DNA from 3 places in the Mesorhizobium sp. P2_E7 genome. Region 1 is predicted to be linked to each of the others. Evidence: riboswitches for the same ligand, from Rfam matches in the RefSeq annotation. Region 1 holds a riboswitch; each other region holds the start of a gene.
What was found. A riboswitch is a leader RNA that binds a small molecule or an ion and turns the genes downstream of it on or off. The one in region 1 is predicted to bind cobalamin.

Region 1 (7,723 bases):
GCTGCCTCGCCTTGCAGTGTGTCCAGCATGCACACACAATAGCTGGCGCAGAACGCCGTGTCGCGCTGCTGTTCGCAAGAGACCTGGCATTCCTTGAGGAAGACCACTTCCCTTGTCTCGACCGGCGCCGGCGCGATCTGCGAGAACAGCCAGACACAGCCGAACAGCAGCGGCTGGTGGATCAGGTAGAAAGCCAGGCTGTGGCGGCCGATGAAGACGAGCGGCTTGGCCCAGCGTCCGGGCGCGAGCGTCGCCAGCCGCGCCAGCACGCCGCTGGTGGAGGCAAGCTTCGCCGCCGCGATGCCGACAAGCACCGCGCCAAACCAGGGAAACAGCGGCACATAGTCGTTGGAGCGCGGGTTGATCGCCGACAGGCCGACCCACCACAGCGCCTGATGGTCGAAGGCTTCGGACCTGAGGTAGATGGGCGCTGCGATCACGATTGCCGCCACGACCAGCGTCAGCAGCGCCGGCAGCCGCAGGAACAGCAGGCCGAGCAGGCTGGCCAGCGCGATCTCGTGCAATATGCCGAAGAAGATGAAGCTGTCCGGCGTGATGAAATACGTGACCGCCGATATGGCAGCCGCCGCCACGGCAACCATGGCAAAGCGCTTCCAGAAGCCGTTCCAGCGGATCTGCTTGCCATGGGCGAGAAACAGGCTGACGCCGGCCAGGAACAGGAAGGTCGAGGCGATGCAGCGCGCATAGATCTTCCACCAGCCGACGGCGGTGAGGCCGGGATCGGTGTAGTGGAAATTTTCGAGATCCCAGGTGAAGTGATAGCTGGCCATGGCGATCAGCGCGATGCCGCGCACGATGTCGATGGCTGTGATGCGCTTCGGATGATCCGGAACGGGTGCGGTATGGATGCTCATGGTCTCGCGATCTGATTCAGCCCCAGAGACGACTATCACGGTTGCACCGGACAAAAGAAGGCCGGGCGGCTGCATCAGGCGCCGCTTTAGGCCAGAGCCGGAAAGCCTTTGACCGAATTCGCTTTTTGCCGGGAATGGGTCGGTTTCCTGTTACCGGCCGAGGAATTGCCAGCCGCCAAAATCACTTTGATCAGAGCGCCGCATGCTGCTCACGCACCCAGTTGTGGAAGCGGTGCAGGTCGTATTCCTCCGGCATCAGCACGCCGGCCTGGTGACGCATCGAGCGCAGGCCTTTCTGGTTGATCTCGCAGATCGCGGCATCCTCCTCCAGCACCTGGGTGCCGAAGGCCACGACATTGTCGATGTCGGTCTCAGCCAGCGCTTCAGGCGCGAACAGCCATTCGGCGGTGAGTTCGGTCTGCTCCGGGCCGAGCGGCGTCAGCCGCACGGTGCGGACATAATCGACATGGCCGACGATGAACATCGAGGGCAGGCTGGTGGCATAGGTCTGGCCGGCCGCGCGTTCGGCCGGCGTCAGGCCGGAGAAGATCGGGCCATGGACGTGGCCGTCGCGCGACCATGTCTCGGCGCCGGCGCGCAGGCCGCCGGAAAACTCCGGCGCGTCATTGTCGGCATGGCGCACCCAGTCGGGGTCGTCGTGGCGGCTCATCAGGCCGCGGCCGTAGATCGGCACCAGCCGCGACAGGTCCTTGTGGACGCCGGGGCAGTGCAGGCACTCGTTGAAGTTCTCCCAAAAAATCTTCCAGTTGCAGTTCATTACCTTGCGCAGCACATGGCCTGAAACCAGCGCTTCCAGCGGCCAGTTGCCGAGGTTGCCCGATGCCGGATCGAAGGAGGTCTGCGCCGAACCGGCCGCATCCTCCTGCAGGTTGACGAAGACGAAGCCGCGCCACACCGACAGCGCCACGCGATAAAGCGGATGGTCGGCCTTGTCGAACCCGTCGGGCAGCGATTTCGAGGGAACGCGCACGAGATCGCCGCGCAGCGAATAGGACCAGGCGTGGTAGGGGCAGGTGATCAGCCGCGCCTTCAGCCGGCCCTCGCTCTCCTGGCAAAGCTGCGAGCCGCGGTGCCGGCAGGTGTTGTGGAAGGCGCGCAATTCGCCGGTGTCGTCGCGCAGCACGACGATTTCCTGCGTGCCGACGCGAAATGTCCTGAACGCCAAAGGCTGGGCGAGGTCTGCCTCGCGGCAGACGAGCAGCCAGCTTTTGTACCAGATGGCGTCGAGATCGCGCTGGTAGGCTTCGGCGTCCCAATAGGCCGAGGACGGCAGCGTCGGTTCGGCCTGGGTCAGGCCGTTATAGGGGTCGCGCTGGCCCGGATTGGGTTGCATGGCTGGCTTCCTCTAGGGATACGCCAGCCGACACCCCGGCAAATCGTTTGTCAATCAGGGTGCCGCATTGCCGATTTGAGGCACGGCGCATAATCATGTCGTCACATTGGGGGCTTGGAAATTGGCCGCACGAGAGATGTCGCTTACGCCGGAGCTGGTCGCGCGTTGCTGGCGCGAGATCGCCGACGCCGGACCCGATCCGGAGGCGATGCACCTCGACGACAGCGACTATGACGCGCTGCTGGATGAATTGCAGGCCGAGCTCCCTGACAGCGAACCGCTGTGGCTGTTCGGCTATGGCTCGCTGATCTGGAAACCGGAAATCGATTATGTCGAGGACCGCGTCGCCCTGGCGCGCGGCTGGCACCGATCCTTTTGCATGAACATGACGCGCTGGCGGGGCACCAAGCAAAGCCCCGGCCTGATGATGGCGCTCGACAGCGGCGGACAATGCAAAGGCGTCGCCTTCCGGCTGGCCGACGACAACCGGCGAGAACAGCTGGGCCGGCTTTTCCGGCGTGAAGTCACGCTGAAGCCGACGAGCTACCGGCCGCGCATGCTGAAGCTTGCAAGCGAGGCCGGTCCACTCAGGGCGCTGGCTTTCGTCATCAACCGCAACGGCCTGACCTATTCCGGTCCGCTCGACGAGGCGAAGGTCGTCGAGCGGCTGGCGACATCCTGCGGGCACTGGGGGTCGGGCGCCGACTATCTCTACAACACGGTGAAGAATCTGGAGGAGCGCGGCATTCACGACCGGCATCTGTGGCGGCTTCAGCGGCTGGTCGCCGAGCGGATCACCGCCTTGAACCCGTAACGCTGCATGGCGCATTCGCGCTGTTGGCCGGCGGAATTTGGTTTGCCGGATGCGGCTGTTTCAGCCTATAGTCACGCATGTCGTCGGTTCCGTTAGGGACCAAGAGGGAATGCGGTGAGGGCTGACTTGTTGCCCAATGCCGTGGCTGCCCCCGCAACTGTGTGCGGTAGTCCTCTCCAAGCCACTGAGGATTTTTCTTCGGGAAGGTGGGGAAGGGCGCTGATCCGCGAGCCAGGAGACCTGCCGGCGACAGGGAACTGACTTCGATGCCCTCGGGTGGAGGGCGAAAGGACAAGATATGAATACCGCTTCCGTCTCCCTCGGCGCTTCCGTCTCCTCGCAGTCGCGCTTCATGCAGCTGGTGCTCTCTGCATTTCTCGGCCTGTTCGTTGTCGGTGTTGTCGGCTTCTCGCATATCGATGCGGTCCACAATGCCGCGCACGACTATCGCCATTCGATGGCGTTTCCCTGCCACTGACGAGGATCTGACATCATGAACCTGTTTCGCAACGTCGTGTTTATCGCGGCGATCGCAGGGCTCGTGGCCGGCGTCGTTCTCGCCTGCATGCAGGCCTATGCCACCGTGCCGCTCATCCTGAAGGCAGAAGTCTACGAACAGGCCGGTGGCGGCCATCAACATGAGCATGCCGCAGCGCCCGCCGCCACGGACACCAATGCCATGAGCACCGCTGCGCCGGCGGAAAATGCCATGAGCAGCGCAGCGCCGGCACCGGCTGAAGCAGCCGCGCCAGTGGAGGACGAAGGCTGGGCGCCGGCCGACGGCTTCGAGCGCTTCGCCTTCAGCGTGCTGGCCAATATCGTCACCGGCATCGGCTTCGCGCTGGTCCTGGTTGCGGTTTCCGAATTCGCCGGCGGCATCGGCAACTGGCGCCAGGGCGTGTTTTGGGGCCTGGCCGGCTTTGCCGTGTTCACGCTGGCGCCGGGCCTCGGCCTGCCGCCGGAACTGCCGGCAATGCCGGCGGCCGATCTGATGCCGCGCCAGATCTGGTGGGTGGCGACGGTTGTGGCGACCGCCATTGGCCTTGCCTTGATCGCCTTCCGCACCTCAGCACCGCTGACCGTCCTTGCTGTCGTCCTGATTGTCGCCCCGCATATTGTCGGTGCGCCGCAGCCCGACAGCTTCAAGACGCCGATCCCGGAAGGCCTGCATCACCAGTTCGTGGTGGCGGGTGCGCGCTCCGGCAAGAGCGCGCACGCCGAAACCCTGGTGACGGCACTGCCGCCGCCGTGGGCCTATATTGCCACCGCCGAAGCCTATGACGACGAGATGCGTGAGCGAATCGCGCAACACAGGTCGCGGCGCGGCCAGGGCTGGGCGACCATCGATGCGCCGCTCGATCTTGCCGGTGCGCTCAAAGCCTTGCCGGACAACCAGCCCGTACTCGTCGATTGCCTGACGCTGTGGCTGACCAATCATATGCTGGCCGATCATGATCTCGACGCAGAATGCCGGCGGCTGGCCGACGTGCTGGCGCGGCCGCGCGGGCCGTGGCTCGTGGTCTCCAACGAAGTCGGGCAAGGCATCGTGCCCGACAATGCGCTCGCGCGCCGATTCCGCGACGCAGCCGGCCGACTCAACCAGCAGGTCGCGGCAACTGCCGATACGGTGCTATTGATGGTGGCCGGGCTGCCGCTCAAGGTGAAATAAATGACCGATATCGATGCAAAAGACGAGGAACGCCACCGCGCCAAAATGGCCAAGCGCAAGGCGGTGCAGGACGCCGAGGTTGCCGAAAAGACGGTCGAGAAGGGACTGCTCATCGTCAACACCGGACCCGGCAAGGGCAAAACCACAGCTGCCTTCGGCCTGGCGCTGCGCATGCTCGGCTATGGCAAGCGCGTCGGCGTCGTCCAGTTCATCAAGGGCAAATGGCACACCGGCGAAAAAGATGCCTTCGCCGCGTTTGGCGACCGCCTCGTCTGGCACACGATGGGCGAAGGTTTCACCTGGGAAACGCAGGATTTGAAGCGCGACATTGCGGCGGCCGAGGCAGCCTGGGCCAAAGCGCTGGAGTTGATCGCCGATCCCTCGATCAGCCTTGTCGTGCTCGACGAACTCAACATTGCGCTACGCTACGACTATCTCGATCTCGACGGAGTGGTGGCGGCGCTGAAAGCGCGGCGCGAAGGCCTGCATGTCGTGGTCACCGGCCGCAACGCCAAGCCGGCGCTGGTCGAGGCGGCCGATCTTGTCACGGAGATGGGCGTGACCAAGCATCATTTTTCTGCGGGCGTTAAGGCGCAGCAGGGGATTGAGTTTTAAAGGGTCTTTTACTCTCCCCACATGGGCTACGGCCTGCATACATTTCCAAGCGGCTGATCTTTGGCCATAGTGTGCATGGCAGCTTGGCGTATGCATTGCCTTATGCTGCGCTGGTCGACCCCCACTCCGTCTCGGCTTCGCCGAGCCACCTCTCCCCCGATCGACGGGGTAGAGGAAAGGCGCCAAGTTTTTTGCGACCAATGCTCGTCCAGCAACGCTCCCTTCCTTTCCCTCCGGAGGGGGAAAGGTGGCGCTGCGAAGCAGCGACGGATTGGGGGAACCACGTGGCAATCAAGCCTCGGGCCGATCAGTCACGCCAGTCACATGGGGAGGGTGAAGAACGGGCGAGGCCTAGATCTCAGAACGTCACCGCGATCAGGATCGCCGAGAGCAAGCCGAACAGCCCGATCAGCAGATAGTCCGCTACCTGATACAGTTTCAGTGCCCGCCTGATGTCGAGGCTCTCGGCTTCGCGGCGACCGCCTTCGCCCATGAACGCATCCTCGACGACAACGCCGCCATAGCTGCGCGGGCCGGCAAGTGCCAGGCCGAGCGCGCCGGCCATTGCCGCCTCGGGCCAGCCGGCATTGGGCGAACGGTGTTTTTTGGCGTCGCGACGCGCGGCTTGCCAAGCGTTGCGAGGGTCGGCATCGCGGACAAGAAAGGCCGCGGCAACGATCAGCAGTGCCGTCAGCCGCGAGGCCGGCAGGTTGATCCAGTCGTCGAAAAGTGCCGCGGCGCGGCCAAAGGCCTCATGGCGCGGTGTGCGGTGGCCGATCATCGAATCGGCGGTGTTGGCGGCCTTGTAGGCGACGCCGCCGGCCAGCCCGCAGACGCCCGTCCAGAAGGCAGGTGCGACGATGCCGTCGGAGAAATTCTCGGCCAGACTTTCGATCGCGGCGCGGCTGACGCCGGCGTGGTCGAGCTTTTCGGGATCGCGGCCGACAATGCGGGCAACGGCAATGCGGCCGAGCGCCAGTCCGCCAGTGTCCAGCGCATCGGCGACCGCCTCGACATGCTCGGTGAGGCTCTTCTGCGACAGCAGCGACGAGGCGAGAATCGCGGTGAGGATCATCCCGGCAGGAAAGAGCTGCCAGAGCAGGAGTTGCACGAGGAAGGCGATTGCCGCCGGCACCAGCACGATGACAAGCAAAGCGGTCTTGCCTTGGCGGCGACGCCGCGCGTCGGAATCAGTGGCGCGGTTGAGCCTGAGGTCGAGAAAGGATATCAGCCTGCCGAACCAGGTGACGGGATGGCCAACGGCACGGAACAGCCAGTCCGGGTAGCCCAGGATGCGTTCGATGACCAGCGACAGGAAAGCGATCAGGATCGACATGAAGCTTTCTGATGGAGCGATTGCTGCGGTGGATCACGGTGGATCCCTTGGCCGGGCGAGCGCGCTCTTCCCTCACGCGCCACAGCCTTTCGTCGATCTCTCGACAGGTATCAATCCGCACTCCTACCCGCTTTTCGAGTTGCCCGCCACCGCTCTGTCAAGATTGCCGGAAGCCGCGCGTCTGCATGAGCTGGCTAAGATCGCGGCCGATGCCTATGGCGCGCCGTCGGCGGCGCATGTGGCGGCCGCCCCGGGCACGCAGATCCTTTTGCCGCGCGTTGCCTCGCTGGTGAGCCCCGGCCGGGCGCTGGTGCTGGGGCCAACCTATGCCGAGCATGCCAGGGCGGCGGCGATTGCCGGCCATGCGGTGGTGGAGGTCGAGGATGTCGACGCGCTTGCCGCCGCCGACCTTGCCATCGTGGTCAATCCCAACAATCCGGACGGGCGGGTCGTTTCGCGGGAAAGGCTGCTTCGGCTTGCCGGGGCATTGCGCGCCAAGGGCGGGCTGCTGGTCGTCGACGAGGCGTTCATGGATGTCGGCCCGCACGCGGAAAGCCTTGCCGGCGATGTCGGGCAGGGCGGCATCGTCGTGCTTCGCTCCTTCGGCAAGTTCTTTGGCCTGGCGGGTCTGCGGCTCGGCTTCGCGCTTTCCGATGCGCTGACGGTCGAAAGGCTGGAGACGCAGTTCGGACCGTGGGCGGTCGCCGGCCCGGCGCTTGAATATGGCATCAGGGCGCTTGGCGACAGCGGCTGGCAGGCCGACATGCGGCGGCGGCTGGCGCAGGATGCGGCGCGGCTCGACGCGCTGTTTGCGCGCTTCGGCGTTGCTGTCGCCGGCGGCACGACGCTGTTTCGCTATCTTCAGATGCAGGACGCGGCCAGGCTGTTTTCAGCACTTGGCGAGCGCGGCATCCTGCTCCGGCATTTCGCTGACAGACCGCAGGTGCTGCGCGCCGGGTTGCCGGGCGCCGACGACGAATGGCCGCGGCTTGAGTCTGCGCTTGCCGACTGGGCCGCACGGCGCGACGATGAGCCGAAGGAGATCGCGCTATGATCCATG
Region 2 (7,723 bases), on a different contig from region 1:
TCGGCGGCTCAGCCTGGCAGTGGGACACCAGCCGCCAGCAATATTATCTGCACAATTTCCTGTCCGAGCAGCCGGACCTCAACTTCCACAACAGGCAAGTCCAGGACGCGCTGCTCGACGTCACCCGGTTCTGGCTGGAGCGTGGCGTCGACGGCTTCCGCCTCGACACCATCAATTTCTATTTCCACAGCCAGGGCCTGGAGAACAATCCGCCGCTGCCGCCGGAAGAGCGCAACGACCAGACCGCACCGGCGGTCAATCCCTACAACTACCAGGACCACATCTACGACAAGAGCCGGCCGGAGAACCTTGCCTTTCTCGAACGGTTCCGGGCGCTGCTCGATGAATATCCGGCGACCGCCGCCGTCGGCGAAGTCGGCGATTCGCAGCGCGGGCTGGAAGTGGTCGCCGCCTACACGGCCGGCGGCAAGCGCGTCCACATGTGCTATTCCTTCGATTTCCTGGCGCCGGAAAAGATCAGCGCCGGCAAGGTGCGCCAAGTGCTGGAAGCCTTCGGCAAGGTCGCCAGCGACGGCTGGTCATGCTGGGCCTTCTCCAATCATGACGTGATGCGTCCGGCTTCGCGCTGGGCCGCCGATGAGGCCGATCCGGCCGCCTATCTCAAGGTGATCTCGGCGCTGCTGATGTCGCTGCGCGGCTCGGTCTGCCTCTATCAGGGCGAGGAGCTTGGGCTGGGCGAAGCCGAGCTTAAGTTCGAGGATCTGCAGGACCCCTACGGAATCCGCTTCTGGCCCGAATTCAAGGGCCGCGACGGCTGCCGCACGCCGATGGTGTGGGACGCGACCGCCAGCAATGCCGGCTTCTCGACGGCCAAGCCCTGGCTGCCGGTGCCGGGCAAGCATTTGTCGCAAGCGGTCAACGTGCAGCAGGGCGACGCCGCCTCGCTGCTCGAGCACTACCGGCGCTTTCTCGGCTTCCGCCGCCAGCATCCGGCGCTGGCCAAAGGCGACATCGAGTTCATCGAAAGCGAGGGCAACACCGTCGCCTTCACCCGCCGCGAGGGCAATGAGCAGATCGTCTGCGTCTTCAATCTGGGCAGCAGGCCGGCCGAAGTCGATCTCGGCGGCCAGGCGCTAAAACCCTTGGCCGGACACGGTTTTTCGGCACAATCCGGCACAGGCTCCATCCGCCTCGGCGGCTACGGCGCCTGGTTCGGGCGTATCGACTGAGTTTTGACGAAACGGAATTTCTTGAGGAAATCTGGGTTCTCTAGGGAAATCACTGGGAGGAAATCATGGCCGATGTCACGCTGAGACAGGTGAAGAAATCATACGGCAATCTGCACATTCTCCATGGCATCGACCTCGACATAAAGTCGGGCGAGTTCATCGTCTTCGTCGGTCCGTCGGGCTGCGGCAAGTCGACCTTGCTGCGGTCCATCGCCGGGCTTGAGGAGATCACCTCCGGCGAGCTGAAGATCGCCGGCGAGGTGGTGAACGATGTGCCGCCTTCGAAGCGCGGCATCGCCATGGTGTTCCAGTCCTACGCGCTCTATCCGCACATGACCGTCTACGACAACATGGCGTTCTCGATGAAGATCGGCAAGGAAAGCAAGGCCGAGATCGACAAAAGGGTGCGGCAGGCCGCGGAAATCCTGCAGCTGACCAAATATCTCGACCGTCTGCCCAAGGCGATGTCGGGCGGCCAGCGCCAGCGCGTCGCCATCGGCCGCGCCATCGTGCGCAACCCGAAAGTGTTCCTGTTCGACGAGCCGCTGTCGAACCTCGACGCCGCACTGCGCGTCGCCACCCGCATCGAGATCGCCAAACTCAAGGAATCGATGCCCAACACGACGATGATCTACGTCACCCACGACCAGGTCGAAGCGATGACGCTGGCCGACCGCATCGTGGTGCTGAAGGACGGCCATATCGAGCAGGTCGGCACACCGATGGACCTCTACAAGAAGCCGGGCAACCTGTTCGTCGCCCAGTTCATCGGCTCGCCGGCCATGAACATCCTGCCGGCGACCATCGACAAGACCGGCGATCCGACCATCGTCAGCCATGTCGGCGGCCGCAAGGCGACGGTGCCGATCGCGACGCCGGCGTCCGCCAAGGGCGCGGCTGTCAGCTTCGGTGTGCGGCCGGAGGATTTGTCGGTCGCCACCGGCACGGAGTATCTTTTCGAAGGTGTGGTGGACTATGTCGAGCAGCTGGGCGAGGTCCAGCTGGTCTATGTCGACATCGGCCGCGCTGACCTGCCGCTGGTGACCAAGCTACCCGGCAATGTCGAGGTCAAGCGCGGGGCAAAGCTGCGGCTGACGGCGGACGCCGGCGACCTCCACATCTTCGATGCCGAGGGGCATTCCTTCTCGCTCAAGCCATTGGAAGTGAAGGCGGCCTGAGGGCCGGCGCGTCCTATCGGGCATGAAAAAAGAGCGGCGGGCCAGGCCCGCCGCTCTTTCTTTGGAAACTTCGGCTGTTAGCGGTTGCCGAAGAGGTTCCGGTCGCTGCCCTGCGGGGCGGACTTCTGTACGTCGCCCGACGAGTTCAACAGCTGGTAGACCGGCGAACCGGTGTTCGGTACCGACGACGTCCGGGTATTGTCGACGTTGACGGTCGCCTGGTTGTCGACGGCGCTAGAGCCGACATTGTCATTGCCGGCATAGGCACTGCCGGCGGCAACCAAAAGCGCAGCGGCAGCAAGAGCGATCTTCTTCATATCAAGTCTCCTGAATTTTCATCACGTGGCAGAGCGGCTGGTGATCCCGCCGCTCTGCGGCTTGTTCGATGTTCGACTGGTATCGTTTTTCCGAAAACCTCTGAGGTCAGACCCCGATCGATCGGCTGTTAGCGGCCGAAGAGGTTACGGTCGGCGCCCTGTGCAGGGGCCTGAGAAGCCGAATCCGACTTCGCAACCGAAGCCGTCTGGCCACTGTCGGTCGACGTAACCGCAGGCTGGTTGGCGCCGTTCGAACCATAGTGGTCACTGGCGGCGAAAGCGCTGCCGGAAACGGCCAGAACGGCGGCGGCACCAAGAATGATCTTTTTCATTTTAAATACTCCTGAATATCTTCGAGATCCCAACAGCGACGGACAGGCCGCCACGCTTTTGTTTGGATCGGGATCAGCTGTTAACGGCCGAAGAGGTTGCGGTCGCTGCCCTGAACGACGGGCTGCTTGTCAGCGGGCGCCGACTTCTGAATGGAAGCCGTATACGAGCTGTCAACCGCGGCAGCGGGCTGGTTCGCACCATTGGAACCATAATTGTCGCTGCCAGCGAAGGCGCTGCCGGTGATGGCCAAAACGGCGGCGGCAGTAAGGATGATCTTTTTCATTTTTAGTACTCCAGTTTTGCTGTCCGTCTAGCGGCGTGTGGTGGGAGCAATTCGCGTCGTTCGGACAGCCCCGATGTGGGAAAGCCATAGGCTGGTTTCCAATCACGAAGTTGTTCCGGCTGGGCCATGATTTCACCTCTTGTAATTTTCATAAGCATGCCCACCATCTCACCTTGTGTAAGTAATACAAAGGCTTATGCGACCATGTCCTCCGGCTCACCGAGTGTGTCCGGGCGTCAGCGTTCACACCGTCCTGCACGCATTGTCAACAGAAACGAACCGTTCGGTTCGATTTTAGAAACTGCTAATAGTCACTTTTCGATACTGTTGACGTGTTTTTCCTTAGTCGGCAGTCTGATTCGAGGTGATGTGCGATGGCCGCGATCCGTCCCGAAACAACGCCGTCAGCGCCACGATCGTCGGCCGCCCGCGTTTGTCGCGCGTGTCGCGCCGCATGGAGACGATGTCGCTTTCATGCCGATGTCGCGATCATTGCCGTGATTAGATGATCCCATCTCAGGTGCCGCTTCGTGACGACGGAGCGGAGAATTGGGAAGCCGGTCAGAATCCGGCGCTGCCCCCGCAACGGTGGTGGAGTTCAAGTCGCAACGGGAGACCACTGGGCAAGAAGCCTGGGAAGGTGTCGCGATGGTCCGCAAGGACAACTCCAGAGCCCGGAAACCAGCCCGAGATGCTTGAACTCGACTGATCGCGGTGGGCGGTCAAGAGGTGGATAGCGCATGCCGGCGTGTTGCCGGCCTGCGACCGATCCTTCCTCCATCACCACCAAGTTCAGTCCTTAAACCACGAGGACAGAACTATGGATGCGCGCAACGATATGCTGAGGCTCTTGAACGGCCGCAAGCAAGGCTTTTCGCTCGAACAGCCCTTCTACACCGACCCGGACTATTTCAAGCTCGACATGGAGCTGATCTGGTATCGCGACTGGCTGTTCATCGGCCATGATTGCGAGCTGCCGAAGCCCGGCAGTTATATCACCGTGCAGATCGGCGACTATCCGGTGGTGCTGGTCCGCGACCAGAAGGGCAACATCAACGCCTTTCACAATTCCTGCCGCCATCGCGGCAGCCGCGTCTGCAACACCGAGAAAGGCACGGCGGCAAAGCTCGTCTGCCCCTATCACCAGTGGACCTACGAACTCGATGGCCGACTGCTGTTTGCCCGCCAGATGGCCGAGGGTTTCGACAAGAGCCAGTTCGGCCTGAAGCCGGTCGCCTGCGAAAGTGTGGCCGGCTACATCTTCATCTGCTTGGCGAAAGAACCTGCAGACTTCGCGCCGATGCGCGCCATGATCGAGCCCTACCTCAAGCCGCACCGGCTGAATGAAGCTAAGGTCGCCTTCGAGTCGACGATCATCGAGAAGGGCAACTGGAAGCTGGTCTGGGAAAACAACCGCGAGTGCTATCACTGCGCCGGCAACCATCCGGAGCTGTGCAAGACATTTCCGGAAGCGCCGACCGTGACCGGCGTGCAGGGCGCCGACAGCGACCCGGAGATGCTGGCGCACTGGGCGAAATGCGAGGCGGCGGGCCTGCCGAGCAAGTTCCGCATCGATCCGGCCGGCCAGTACCGTGCCACCCGGGCGCCGCTGCTGCGCGACGCGGTCAGCTACACGATGACCGGCAAGCGGGCGGTGAAGAAGAACCTGTCCGACAGCGTCTCGACCGACCGCATCGGCTCCTTGCTGCTTTACCACTATCCGACGACCTGGAACCACATCCTCGGCGACCACGCCGTCACCTTCCGCGTGCTGCCGATCAGCGCCACGGAAACCGCGGTGACGACCAAATGGCTGGTGCACAAGGATGCGGTCGAGGGTGTCGACTACAACCTTGAAGAGCTCACGCATGTCTGGACCGAGACAAACGACCAGGACCGTCGCATCGTCGAGGAAAATGCCTTCGGCATCCTGTCGCCGGCCTATGAGCCAGGCCCCTATTCGGAGCTGCATGAGGGCGGCGTGATCCAGTTCGTCGAATGGTACGCAGCCTTCATCGGTCCGCGCCTTGCCGAAGGCGGCCGGCCGGCGCTGCGCAGCGTCGCCTAAGAGAGGTTGAAGGATGAATGCGATGACGGATCTTGGTCTCTATCGACATCTCGACCAGATGGCGCCATGGAACGACAGGCTGCAGGTGCTGGAAGTGATCGGCGTCAGCGACGAGGCGCCTGGCGTCAAGACCTTCACCTTCCGCTCCGACAACCAGACCTGGTTCCGCTACAAGCCGGGCCAGTTCGTGACGCTGGAGCTGCCGACACCGGACGGGCCGCTGATGCGCACCTATACGCTGTCGTCCTCGCCGTCGCGGCCGTTTTCGATCGCGGTGACGGTGAAGGCACAGGCCGGCAGCATCGGCACACGCTGGATGTTCGACCATCTGGTGCCCGGTTCGCACGTCAAGGCCTATGGGCCGGCCGGCGACTTTTCACTGCACGGCCATCCGGCGGCCAAATACCTGTTCATTTCTGCCGGCTCCGGCGTCACGCCGATGATGTCGATGCTGCGCTGGCTGAACGACTGCGCGCCGTGGACAGATGTCGGCTTCGTCAATTGCGCGCGGCGGGCGGAAGAGATCATCTTCCGCAAGGAACTCGAACTGCTTGGCGGCCATATGCCCGGCCTGTCGCTCGGCTTCATGATCGAGGAACGCTCGAGCCGTGAAGGCTGGTACGGCCATATGGGCCGCATCGACGCGATCCGGCTTCCGCTGCTGGCACCCGACTTCCGCGAACGCGAGATCTTCTGCTGCGGCCCCGATCCGTTCATGCGCGCCGTGCGCGGCATGCTGGATGCGGCCGGCTTCGATATGACGAAATATCATCAGGAGAGCTTTGCCGCGCCTGCGGTGGAGGAAGTCCCGGCGCCGTTTGCCTCACCCACCGAAGACGGCACTGCTGCTCCTGTCGAGGCCGTGACGCCGATCCGCTTCTCGCTTTCGGAGGTTGACGCCGACTGCGTCGCCGGCCAGACCGTGCTGCAGACGGCGCGCAGCTCGGGCGTGCGGATTCCAGCTGCTTGCGAGTTCGGCCTGTGCGGCACCTGCAAGGTGAAGAAGGTCTCCGGCGCTGTCGAAATGAGTCACAATGGCGGCATTCTCGACCACGAGATCGATGACGGCTTCATTCTTGCCTGCTGCTCGAAACCGCTGTCGGCGCTCGAAATCGAGGCCTGAGCGGCGGCGCCTACTCAGACGCCGTAACGCTCGGTGCGGATGATGTCGGCTGACATGCCGGCGTCGATCAGCGCCTGGGCGGCGGCCGAGACGAAGGCGTTCGAGCCGCAGACAAAGGCGAGCGCCGGCGGCTGCGGCAGCCGCGCCAGCGCCTGCATGACCATTGCCGTGTCGATGCGCCTTGAATAGTCGGACGGGCGCCGTGCGGCCTCGCGCGTCAGCGTCAGCACCAGGTCGAAACCGTCGCGGCGGTCGTCGAGGCCGATCAACTCGTCGCGAAAGATCACCTCGTCCCAGACCCGCACCGAAAACATCAGTGCGACCGGCACCGCCGATTTGCGCAAGGTCCGGTGACGCACCATCGCCATCAGCGGCACCACGCCGGAGCCGCCGCCGACCAGAAGCAGCGGCCCACCATCGCTGTCGGACCAGACGAAATGGCCGCCGAGCGGCCCGCGCAGCTCGATCTCGTCGCCGACCGCCGCCACCTCGTGGAAGAAGGGCGAGACCTCGCCATCGTCGAGCCTCTCGATCGCCAACTCGATCGTGGCGCCGCTCTCCGGCGCCGAGGCGATGGAATAGGAGCGGCGCGCCTGATAGCCGTCAGGCGCCGTCAGCCGGACGTCGACATGCTGTCCGGCGCGATAAGCGAAAGGCCGCGACAGCGCGAAGAAGAAACTGGTGACGCGCGGCGTGCGCTTTTCGATCCGGGTGATTTTCGCCGTCTGCCAGGGAGATTGCGGCGCTTCGCTCATGGATCGCCGCTATAGCGCTGTTCGCGCCACGGGTCGCCATAGATGTGATAGCCGCGCAATTCCCAGAAGCCCGGCTCGTCGCGTTCGGTGAATTGCAGCCCGTTCAGCCATTTGGCCGATTTCCAGAAATAGAGATGCGGCACCAGGAGCCGCGCCGGGCCGCCATGGTCAGCCGTGATCGGCTTGCCTTCATAAAGCAACGCCACCATCGCCTTGCCTGTGGTGAGGTCCTTGGCCGGCACGTTGGTGGTGTAGCCGTCATAGCCATGCGCCAGCAGGAAGCCGGTCGGCGCTTCTATGCCGGCATCGGCAAGAATGTCGTCGACCAGCACGCCTTGCCAGGCGGTGTCGAACTTGGTCCAGGCGGTGACGCAGTGGATGTCGCGCGTCATCTTGGTCAAAGGCAGCGCGTTGAACTCGGCCCAGTTCCATTTCTTGATCGGGCGTGGGCCGTGCTTGAGCGTGAACGACCAGTC
Region 3 (7,723 bases), 1.3 Mb from region 1:
ACAGCGGCACGATGGCAGCGCCGAACACGCCCTGCATCAGCCGGAAGAACACAATTGACTCCAGGCTCCAGGCGATGCCGCACAGCATCGAGAACACGGTGAAGCCGACCACCGCCGCCAGGAACAGTTCCTTGCGGCCGAAGCGGTCGGCCAGCCAGCCGGTCACCGGCGTCATGATGGCGGCGGCAACGATGTAGGAGGTCAGCACCCAGTTGATGTTGTCGGGCGAGGCGCCAAGATCGCCGGTCATGGTCGGCAGCGCGACATTGGCGATGGTGGTGTCGAGCGCCTGCATGATCGTCGCCAGCATCAACGCCACGGTGATCAGGCCGCGATGCGGCACTTCCTTGAAAGGTTCTGGCGTGCTCATGATGCGGAACTTCCGACAGGTAACAAAAACGTGTACACTAGGCTTCCGGGCGGCGAGGCCTTCTCTGGTGAAGAGACCCTCATCGCGGTGGGACGCGATCTATCGATGTGGGGGTTACATCGACCGAAGGTCTCAACACATCAGGCGCTTGCCGCCCGGAAATCCAAGGACCCAAGGATCGGCGTCGCGATGGCCAGGCTGTGGTCAGGCCGGCATGCGGCCCGGTCCAACCCTACCCGTCGCGCAACCTGCCATCGGACCAATCCTGTCATCACATCTCGCCTGAGCGAGCATCCCGGCCGTGATCCCGCTTTTCAGGATCACGGTCCATTCACAGTCTATTGTGCCTCGCCCGCGGCGGCGTGACCGAAGATGGCCGGCAACCCGCGGGCAACGCCGGTGTCCACCGTGACCGAGGCGCTCATGCCGGTGCGCAGCGCCATTTTGGCGTCGGCATCGGTGAGCTCCAGGCGAACGGGAATGCGCTGCGTGACTTTCACCCAGTTGCCGGTGGCGTTCTGGGCCGGCAGCAGCGAGAATTCCGCGCCGGTGCCGGCGCCGATCGCCTTGACGGTGGCTTCGAACGTGCGGCCCGGATAGGTGTCGACCACAATCTCGGCCTTCTGGCCTGTTTTCATGTGGGTGAGCTGGGTTTCCTTGAAATTGGCGTCGATCCAGGTGTCGCCGGTTTCGACCAGCGCAAACAACGGCGTGCCGGAACCGACATACTGACCAACCTTGAAGGACGAGGCCTGGCTGACGACGCCATCGGCCGGCGCCTCGACCGTGGTCTGCGCCAGATCGTAGGCGGCCTTGTCGCGCGCGGCGAGCGCGGCCATCACCGTCGGATGCTTGTCGGTCTCGATATCGGGATTGCCGGCGAGAGCGGCCTTGGCGCTGATGATGCCTTGCTCGGCAACGGTCAGCTGCTGCTTTGCCTTGTCGAGATCGTTCTTGGCCTGGTCCAGCGAGGATTTGGCGTTGATGCCCTTCTGGGCAAGGTCGGCGGCGCGGTCATATTGCGATTGCGCGTAGTCGACTTGGCTGGCGTCGGACTTTTGCTGCGCCAGCGCCTGGCTGTAGGCCGCGCGCAACTGTTCGATGCCGACGCGTGCGACCGCAACGGCCGCGTCGGCCTGCGCCAGCGCGATCCGGTAGGGCTCGGGGTCGATGGCAAACAGCACATCACCCTGCTTGACCAGCTGGTTGTCTGCAATGTCGACTTGAACGATGCGGCCGGCCGTATCCGAGGCAATCGACACCTTGGCCTGCTGCAAATTGGCGTTTTCGGTCTCCTGATAGCGGCCCCCGGTCACCCAGACGTAGCCGCCGCCAATGGCCAATGCCGCCGGCAGGACGACCATCAACAGCAAGCGGCCGAGGCGGCGCGGCTTTTTCGGAACCGGCGCGGGCTGCACCGGCGGAGCCACCGCGACAGGAGCGGCGGCCGGCTGTGCCGGCGCTTCGGCAACCGGCTGGGCCTGCGCTTCGAGCTTGGTCACATTCTCGTCTATCTTGGCTGCCGCATTCATGCCGCTGCCCCTTCCGTACTCTTCAGCGACGACGTCTCGCCATCCGCAAGGTTCTGCACGATGGTGTCCAGCGCCCGGATCAGCACGCGGCGATCTTCCGGCGAAACGCCAACCAGCGATTCCTCATAGACTTCGCCGGCCAGGCTCTTGACCTCGGCATAGGCGGCGCTCGCCTTGGCGGTCGGGAAGATCATGCGCACGCGGCGATCGGCGGCATCGGAGCGGCGTTCGATCCAGCCGCCCTCCTCCATGCGGTCGACCAGGCGCGAAACGCTGATTGGCTCGATTTCGAGCAGTTCGGCAAGCCGCGCCTGGCTGATGCCCTCTTCCTTGGCGACGCGCACCATCAGCCGCCACTGCGCCGAGGACAGGCCAAGCCCGCTGGCGCGCGTCTCGAAGCGCTTGCGCAGCAGCCGCTGCACGTCGTGGATCAAAAAGCCCAGTCTATCTATTCCGTCGGAAACCATTAGTGATACATATTATAAGCGTGCTTACTATTCAAGATGCCGCATTGCGCCAGAGCCGGCAAACAGGGATGGCAGCCAGAAAATACGATCGCTGTCAGTGATGCCGACGGGCATCAATGACGATTGCGAATGACCATCGCGACCACGAAGAAGGCGCCGACCGAACTTGTGATGATGCCGATCGGCAGTTCCTGCGGCGGCAGCAAGGTGCGCGCCAGCAGGTCGCTTGCCAGAAGCAGCACGGCGCCAAGCACAGCGCAGCTGGCGACCAGGCGCAAATGCAGGGGACCGGCAAAAGGCCGCGACAGATGCGGGATCATCAGGCCGACGAAACCGATGACGCCGGCGACCGAGACAAGAATTGCCGTCGAGAACGCCGCGACGAGAAAGGTGGTCCTGCGCATCCGCGCCACCGGCACGCCAAGGCTTTCCGCGGCATTTTCGCCGGCCAGGAATGCATCGAGCCGGCGGTGGTTCCACAGCGCATAGGCAAGGATGGTGCCTGCGCCCAGCGCGCCGAGCCAGATGTTGTCCCAGCGCGCCAGGCCAAGGCCGCCCATCGTCCAGAACAGCACGGAATGGGCTGCGCGCTGGTCGCCGGCAAAGACCAGATAGTTGGTAAGCGCGGTGAACAGGAAGGAGACGGCGAGGCCGGCAAGGATCAGCCGTTCGGGCCCCTGCCCCTTGACCCGCGCCACCAACACCAGCACGACGCCGGTGGCGAGGATGCCGCCGGTGAAGGCCGCGACCGGCAAGGTCCAGATGCCAAAACTGTCGCCGAAGACGGTGATGACGGAAACCGCACCGGCGGCGGCTCCCGACGACAGGCCGAACAGGAACGGATCCGCCAGGTCGTTGCGGGTCACCGTCTGCAGCAGCGCGCCGACGATGCCGAGACCGGCGCCGACGCAGATCGCCAGGATGGTGCGCGGCAGACGGAGATCGACGACGATCTTGCCGACCGGGCCGGACACGTCGTGACCGCCGAGCCCGATAGCACGGCCAAGCGCTGCAACGACATCGCTCGGCGGGATCAGCGTCGAGCCATAGGCGATCGACAACAATGCGAAAGCGGCGATTGCCACCGCTCCCACCATCATCACCGGGAAAAATGCCTTGTGCGGCAAGCTCAGATTCCCGGTTGAAGCATGTCGTTGCCCCAAAACCGCTGCGCACTTTTGGGCGACATGCTCAGAACGCTTCCGGATGCATTGCCTTGGCGATCTTTTCGATGGCCTCGATGTTGGCCGGCCCGGGCGTCAGCTCGGCATAACGCAGCGCCACGAAGCGCTCGTTCTTGACCGCATCGGTTTCCTTCATCGCCGGGTGCGCTTTCAGGAAATCGAGCAGCTTCTTGTAGCCGCCGCCATCCTGGTAATCGAGCAGGATGAGAAATTCAGGGTTGCGCGACGCCACTGTTTCCCAATCGGTGTTGCCCCAGCTGGTGTTCATGTCGGCCATGATGTTTTCGCCGCCGGCGGCCGATATCATGGCGCTGGGGATGGCGAACTTGCCGGCGGTGAACGGCTTGTCTTCGCCCGAGTCATAGAGAAACACGCGCGTGCCCTTGCGGTCGCCGACCTTGGCGGTGATGGCGGCGAGCTGTGCCTTCCAGTCGGTGACCAGTTTCTCGGCGTCAGCCTCCTTGCCAAAAATCTTGCCGAGCTTTTCGATGTCGCCATAGAGCAGGTCCATCGAGGCGGCGGGGCGGTTCTTGTCGAGGTGGACGCAGCTTTCGGTCAGCACCAGCGTCTTGATACCGTGCGGCGCCAGCGTGTCGGGCGTCACCGCGCCGCCCGGGTCCATGCCGTAATACCAGCCGGCGAAAAAGAAATCGGGCTGGACCGCGACGAGGTTTTCCATCGTCGGATATTTCGGCGCCAGTTCCGGGATCGACCCCTGCTCGGCCTTGAATTCCGGGCCGACTTTGTACCAACCGGTAATGCCGGTCAGGCCGACGATCGAGGGCTGCAGTTTCAGCGCAAACGCCATCTCGGCCATGTTGAGATCGTGAATGACGGCGCGCTTGGGCGGCGCATCGAAGGTCAGCGGCTTGCCGCAACTGTCCACGGTCACCGGGAAGGCAAAGGCGGCGGAGGCAAACAGCGAGGCGGCAAGCGACAGAACGAGGCGTTTCACGGGGCGGTGCTCCTTGGATGAGTTTGGAATGGGTTGGATCAGAATGGCGACGAGACACGGTTGGGAACTTCGAAGACGGTGAGCTCGCGGTCTTCGGTCGGATGGCGCAGCCGCAGGACGTCGATACCGAAGATGTCGCGGATGAGGTGCTGGGTCAGCGCCTCGCGCGGTCCGGCCAGGGCGTGCAGGCGCGCCTCATTCATCACCGCGACCCGGGTGGCGAAGGGCGCGACCAGAGACAGATCGTGCAGCACGGCAACCACAGTCATGCCGAAGCCTGCGACCAGGTCGAGCAGTTCGCCGCGGGCGCGCGGATCGAGGTGATTGGTCGGTTCGTCCAAGAACAGGATGCGCGGCTGCTGGGCCATGGCGCGCGCCAATTGCGCGCGCTGGCGTTCGCCGCCTGACAGCGAGCCGATGGTACGGCCGGCGAGCGGCAAGAGCCCGGTCCGGCCCAGTGCGTCGACAACGATGTCGCGGTCTTCGTGCCGGCGCCTCAAGCCGGCATGCGGAACCCGGCCGAGTTCGACATAATCGATCACGCCGAGCCGGGGATCCGGCTGGTCGGTCTGGCCGACGACGGCCATGTGGAGAGCGCGCTCGGCGGTCGAGATCCGGTCCAGCCGGCGGCCGAGAAATGTCACATCGCCCGTGCTTGGCCGCAGCGTGCCGCTGAGCATGCGCAACAGCGTCGTCTTGCCGGCGCCATTGGGGCCGATGATGGCGAGGCGATCGCCATCGGCCATCGACAGGCTGACGCCATCCACCAGCAACCGGTCGTTGGCGGTCGCGGTCAGCTTGCTGGCTTCGAGAAGCGGCGCGTTCATCGCTCACCTGTTGTCGGACAACCCGGAATGCGGGCGAGTGTCTTGCCCGCCAGCCCGGCCGGACGCTGCCCGGAATTGCACCAGCCATCGGCAAGTGAGGCGTAGAGTTTCGCAAATCGCACGAGGTCGCCGGCGTCGGCCCGCGCATCGATGGAGCCGAAGAGGTAGGCGGCCTTGCGGGGTGCCTGGAAGCCGACCGTCAGCGGCCGCGAGCAACCCGCCATGCAGGCCACGCCCTCGACCGAAAAGCCCTGGGCAACAGCCGGTTCATGGTGAGCCGCGAGCCCGGCGCGCAGATCAGCGCAGAGGCCCTCGCCCGACCTGATCCCGGTCACGAGATCGCGGCAGAGCGTGCACACGATGATGCGGTGGATGTCGGCGTCCAACGTTCCGTCACTTTCTCGATAGGCGACGGAAGGCAGTTCGGGCAGCCGGCCGACAAGACCGACGTCCACGTCTCCTCCCGGCACACCCCGTCCGGTCAACTCATTGAGATGGCAGGTCTCCTGGCTCGCGGGTCGTTGCGCCATCCTGCCTTCCCAGCCTTGCCGGCCAGTGGCTTGTCGGATTTTGCTCGCCGCTTACAGTTGCGGGGGCAGCCACGGCTTCGACCCTTGCGGATTTCACCGTGTTCCCTTTTCACCCCTGACCTTTCGGCGCGGGGACCATCACGAGGCGCAGCGTAGTTTTCCATCGGTCGCGCCGCAATGAATTTCTGTGACGGTTGCTCCACTTTGCATTGGTAAGTTATGTAATATCATAACAACTAAAGGGTATCCCGTCGCCCTGTCAAGGCGCCGCACCACGCAAAGCCGGATCGGTTCAGGCCATCGGCAGCCGTCGCTGTCATCGGGACACCCCTCCCCGGATCGTGCCGTTTCGATTCCCACATCGACACGGCATGCTGCATTGTTGCCCAGTGCGCAATTTCGATCAAACTGTCGGGCGGCGCGATGGATAGTGTCAGCCCGCCGATGCGAGAAGGAGAGCCATGAACCCGACCGAGAAAGCGCTGTGGTTTGTCGAAAGCCATCTGCCGGAAGCGATCTCGCTCGACGATGTCGCGCACAGCAGCGGCGTGTCGCGCTTTCATGTGACGCGGGCGTTTGGCGCCGCCACCGGCCGTTCGGTGATGGGCTATATGCGCGCGCGCCGGCTGACCGAAGCGGCGCGCAAGCTGGCCGCCGGCGCGCCCGACATTCTCGCGGTCGCGCTCGATGCCGGCTACGCTTCGCATGAGGCCTTCACCCGCGCCTTCCGCGACCAGTTCGGCACCACGCCGGAACTGGTGCGTGCGCAGGGCAGCCTCAAAAACCTCGACCTCGTGGAGCCGATCCTGATGGACCAGTCCTTCCTCGCCTCACTGCCGCCGCCGCGCTTCGAGGCCGGCCGGCCGTTCCTCATCGCCGGCCTCGGCGAGCGCTACAGTTGCGAATCCAGCGCCGCCATTCCGATGCAGTGGCAACGCTTCGGTCCCTATATCGGCAACATCCCGGGCGAGACCGGCGACGTCGCCTATGGCGTCTGCGTCAACGGCGACGATGCCGGCAATTTCGATTACATCGCCGGCGTCGAAGTGCTGGATTTCTCCGACCTGCCGAAGGAGCTTTCCCGCGTGCGGGTGCCGGCGCAGAAATACGCCGTCTTCAACCATTCCGAGCACATCTCGACCATCCGCCGGACCGTCAACACGATCTGGAACAAATGGCTGCCGGCCTCCGGCCATGAGATAGCCGACGGCCCGGAATTCGAGCGCTACGGCCCGGAGTTCGATCCACGCAGTGGCAATGGCGGGCTGGAGATCTGGATACCGATCAAAGTTTGAAGCGCTACAGCTCCAGGTTCCAGTTCTGGCCCACCAGATCCTTGCCGAAGGCATGGTGGCGCTCTTCGTCGGCCAGCTTGAAGCCGGCATTTTCATAGATGTGACGGGCGGCGGTCAGGATGTCGTTGGTCCATAGGGTCAACGTCTTGTAGCCCTTGGCGCGGGCAAAGCCGATGCACTCTTCGACCAGCCGCTTGCCGATACCGAGGCCACGCGCCGAAGGCTCGACATAGAGCAGGCGCAGTTTTGCTACCTCGTCCGACTTGCGCACGACGAAGACCGAGCCGACCACCTCGCCTTGCCGCTCGGCGATCCAGCTGCGCTCCCATTTTGCATCGAAGGATTTGACGAACGCGCCGAGGATTTCGGCGACCAGCGCCTCATAGGTTTCGTCCCAGCCATAGTCCTGTGCGTAGATCTGTCCCTGGCGACGCACGATCCAGCCGATGTCGCCGACCTGCAACGGCCGCAGCATGTAGGGGACTCTGGGCTCCGGGCTTTCGCCCAGGAGCTGCTGCACCGTCTGCATGGCCTTGACCAGCCGGTCCTGTTCGGCAGCGGGA

Region 2: it holds a riboswitch for cobalamin, as region 1 does, so the genes downstream of both, AC1DYC_RS24105 (aromatic ring-hydroxylating oxygenase subunit alpha) here and AC1DYC_RS09515 (CbtB domain-containing protein) in region 1, are expected to answer to the same signal.
Region 3: it holds a riboswitch for cobalamin, as region 1 does, so the genes downstream of both, AC1DYC_RS02870 (DUF1636 family protein) here and AC1DYC_RS09515 (CbtB domain-containing protein) in region 1, are expected to answer to the same signal.

The regions. Positions count from the first base shown of each region.
Region 1 covers NZ_JBFUER010000001.1:1,873,355-1,881,077, reverse strand. Annotated here, with positions in the region: gene AC1DYC_RS09530 (acetyltransferase domain-containing protein) at 1-875, opposite strand, end outside; gene AC1DYC_RS09525 (aromatic ring-hydroxylating oxygenase subunit alpha) at 1,066-2,229, opposite strand; gene AC1DYC_RS09520 (gamma-glutamylcyclotransferase) at 2,366-3,043, shown strand; cobalamin riboswitch at 3,111-3,305, shown strand; gene AC1DYC_RS09515 (CbtB domain-containing protein) at 3,342-3,521, shown strand; partial or broken gene AC1DYC_RS09510 (CbtA family protein) at 3,537-4,178, shown strand; gene cobU (bifunctional adenosylcobinamide kinase/adenosylcobinamide-phosphate guanylyltransferase) at 4,197-4,712, shown strand; gene cobO (cob(I)yrinic acid a,c-diamide adenosyltransferase) at 4,713-5,327, shown strand; gene cbiB (adenosylcobinamide-phosphate synthase CbiB) at 5,686-6,663, opposite strand; gene cobD (threonine-phosphate decarboxylase CobD) at 6,662-7,717, shown strand; gene AC1DYC_RS09485 (tyrosine phosphatase family protein) at 7,714-7,723, shown strand, end outside.
Region 2 covers NZ_JBFUER010000005.1:239,553-247,275, reverse strand. Annotated here, with positions in the region: gene bglA (beta-galactosidase BglA) at 1-1,190, shown strand, start outside; gene AC1DYC_RS24125 (ABC transporter ATP-binding protein) at 1,256-2,368, shown strand; gene AC1DYC_RS24120 (DUF680 domain-containing protein) at 2,446-2,685, opposite strand; gene AC1DYC_RS24115 (DUF680 domain-containing protein) at 2,814-3,017, opposite strand; gene AC1DYC_RS24110 (DUF680 domain-containing protein) at 3,098-3,301, opposite strand; cobalamin riboswitch at 3,803-4,005, shown strand; gene AC1DYC_RS24105 (aromatic ring-hydroxylating oxygenase subunit alpha) at 4,122-5,369, shown strand; gene AC1DYC_RS24100 (FAD-binding oxidoreductase) at 5,392-6,492, shown strand; gene AC1DYC_RS24095 (FAD-binding oxidoreductase) at 6,507-7,247, opposite strand; gene AC1DYC_RS24090 (molybdopterin-dependent oxidoreductase) at 7,244-7,723, opposite strand, start outside.
Region 3 covers NZ_JBFUER010000001.1:551,698-559,420, reverse strand. Annotated here, with positions in the region: gene AC1DYC_RS02900 (DHA2 family efflux MFS transporter permease subunit) at 1-370, opposite strand, end outside; gene AC1DYC_RS02895 (HlyD family secretion protein) at 709-1,902, opposite strand; gene AC1DYC_RS02890 (MarR family winged helix-turn-helix transcriptional regulator) at 1,899-2,369, opposite strand; gene AC1DYC_RS02885 (FecCD family ABC transporter permease) at 2,483-3,469, opposite strand; gene AC1DYC_RS02880 (ABC transporter substrate-binding protein) at 3,561-4,508, opposite strand; gene AC1DYC_RS02875 (ABC transporter ATP-binding protein) at 4,547-5,335, opposite strand; gene AC1DYC_RS02870 (DUF1636 family protein) at 5,332-5,790, opposite strand; cobalamin riboswitch at 5,815-6,020, opposite strand; gene AC1DYC_RS02865 (GyrI-like domain-containing protein) at 6,327-7,160, shown strand; gene AC1DYC_RS02860 (bifunctional helix-turn-helix transcriptional regulator/GNAT family N-acetyltransferase) at 7,165-7,723, opposite strand, start outside.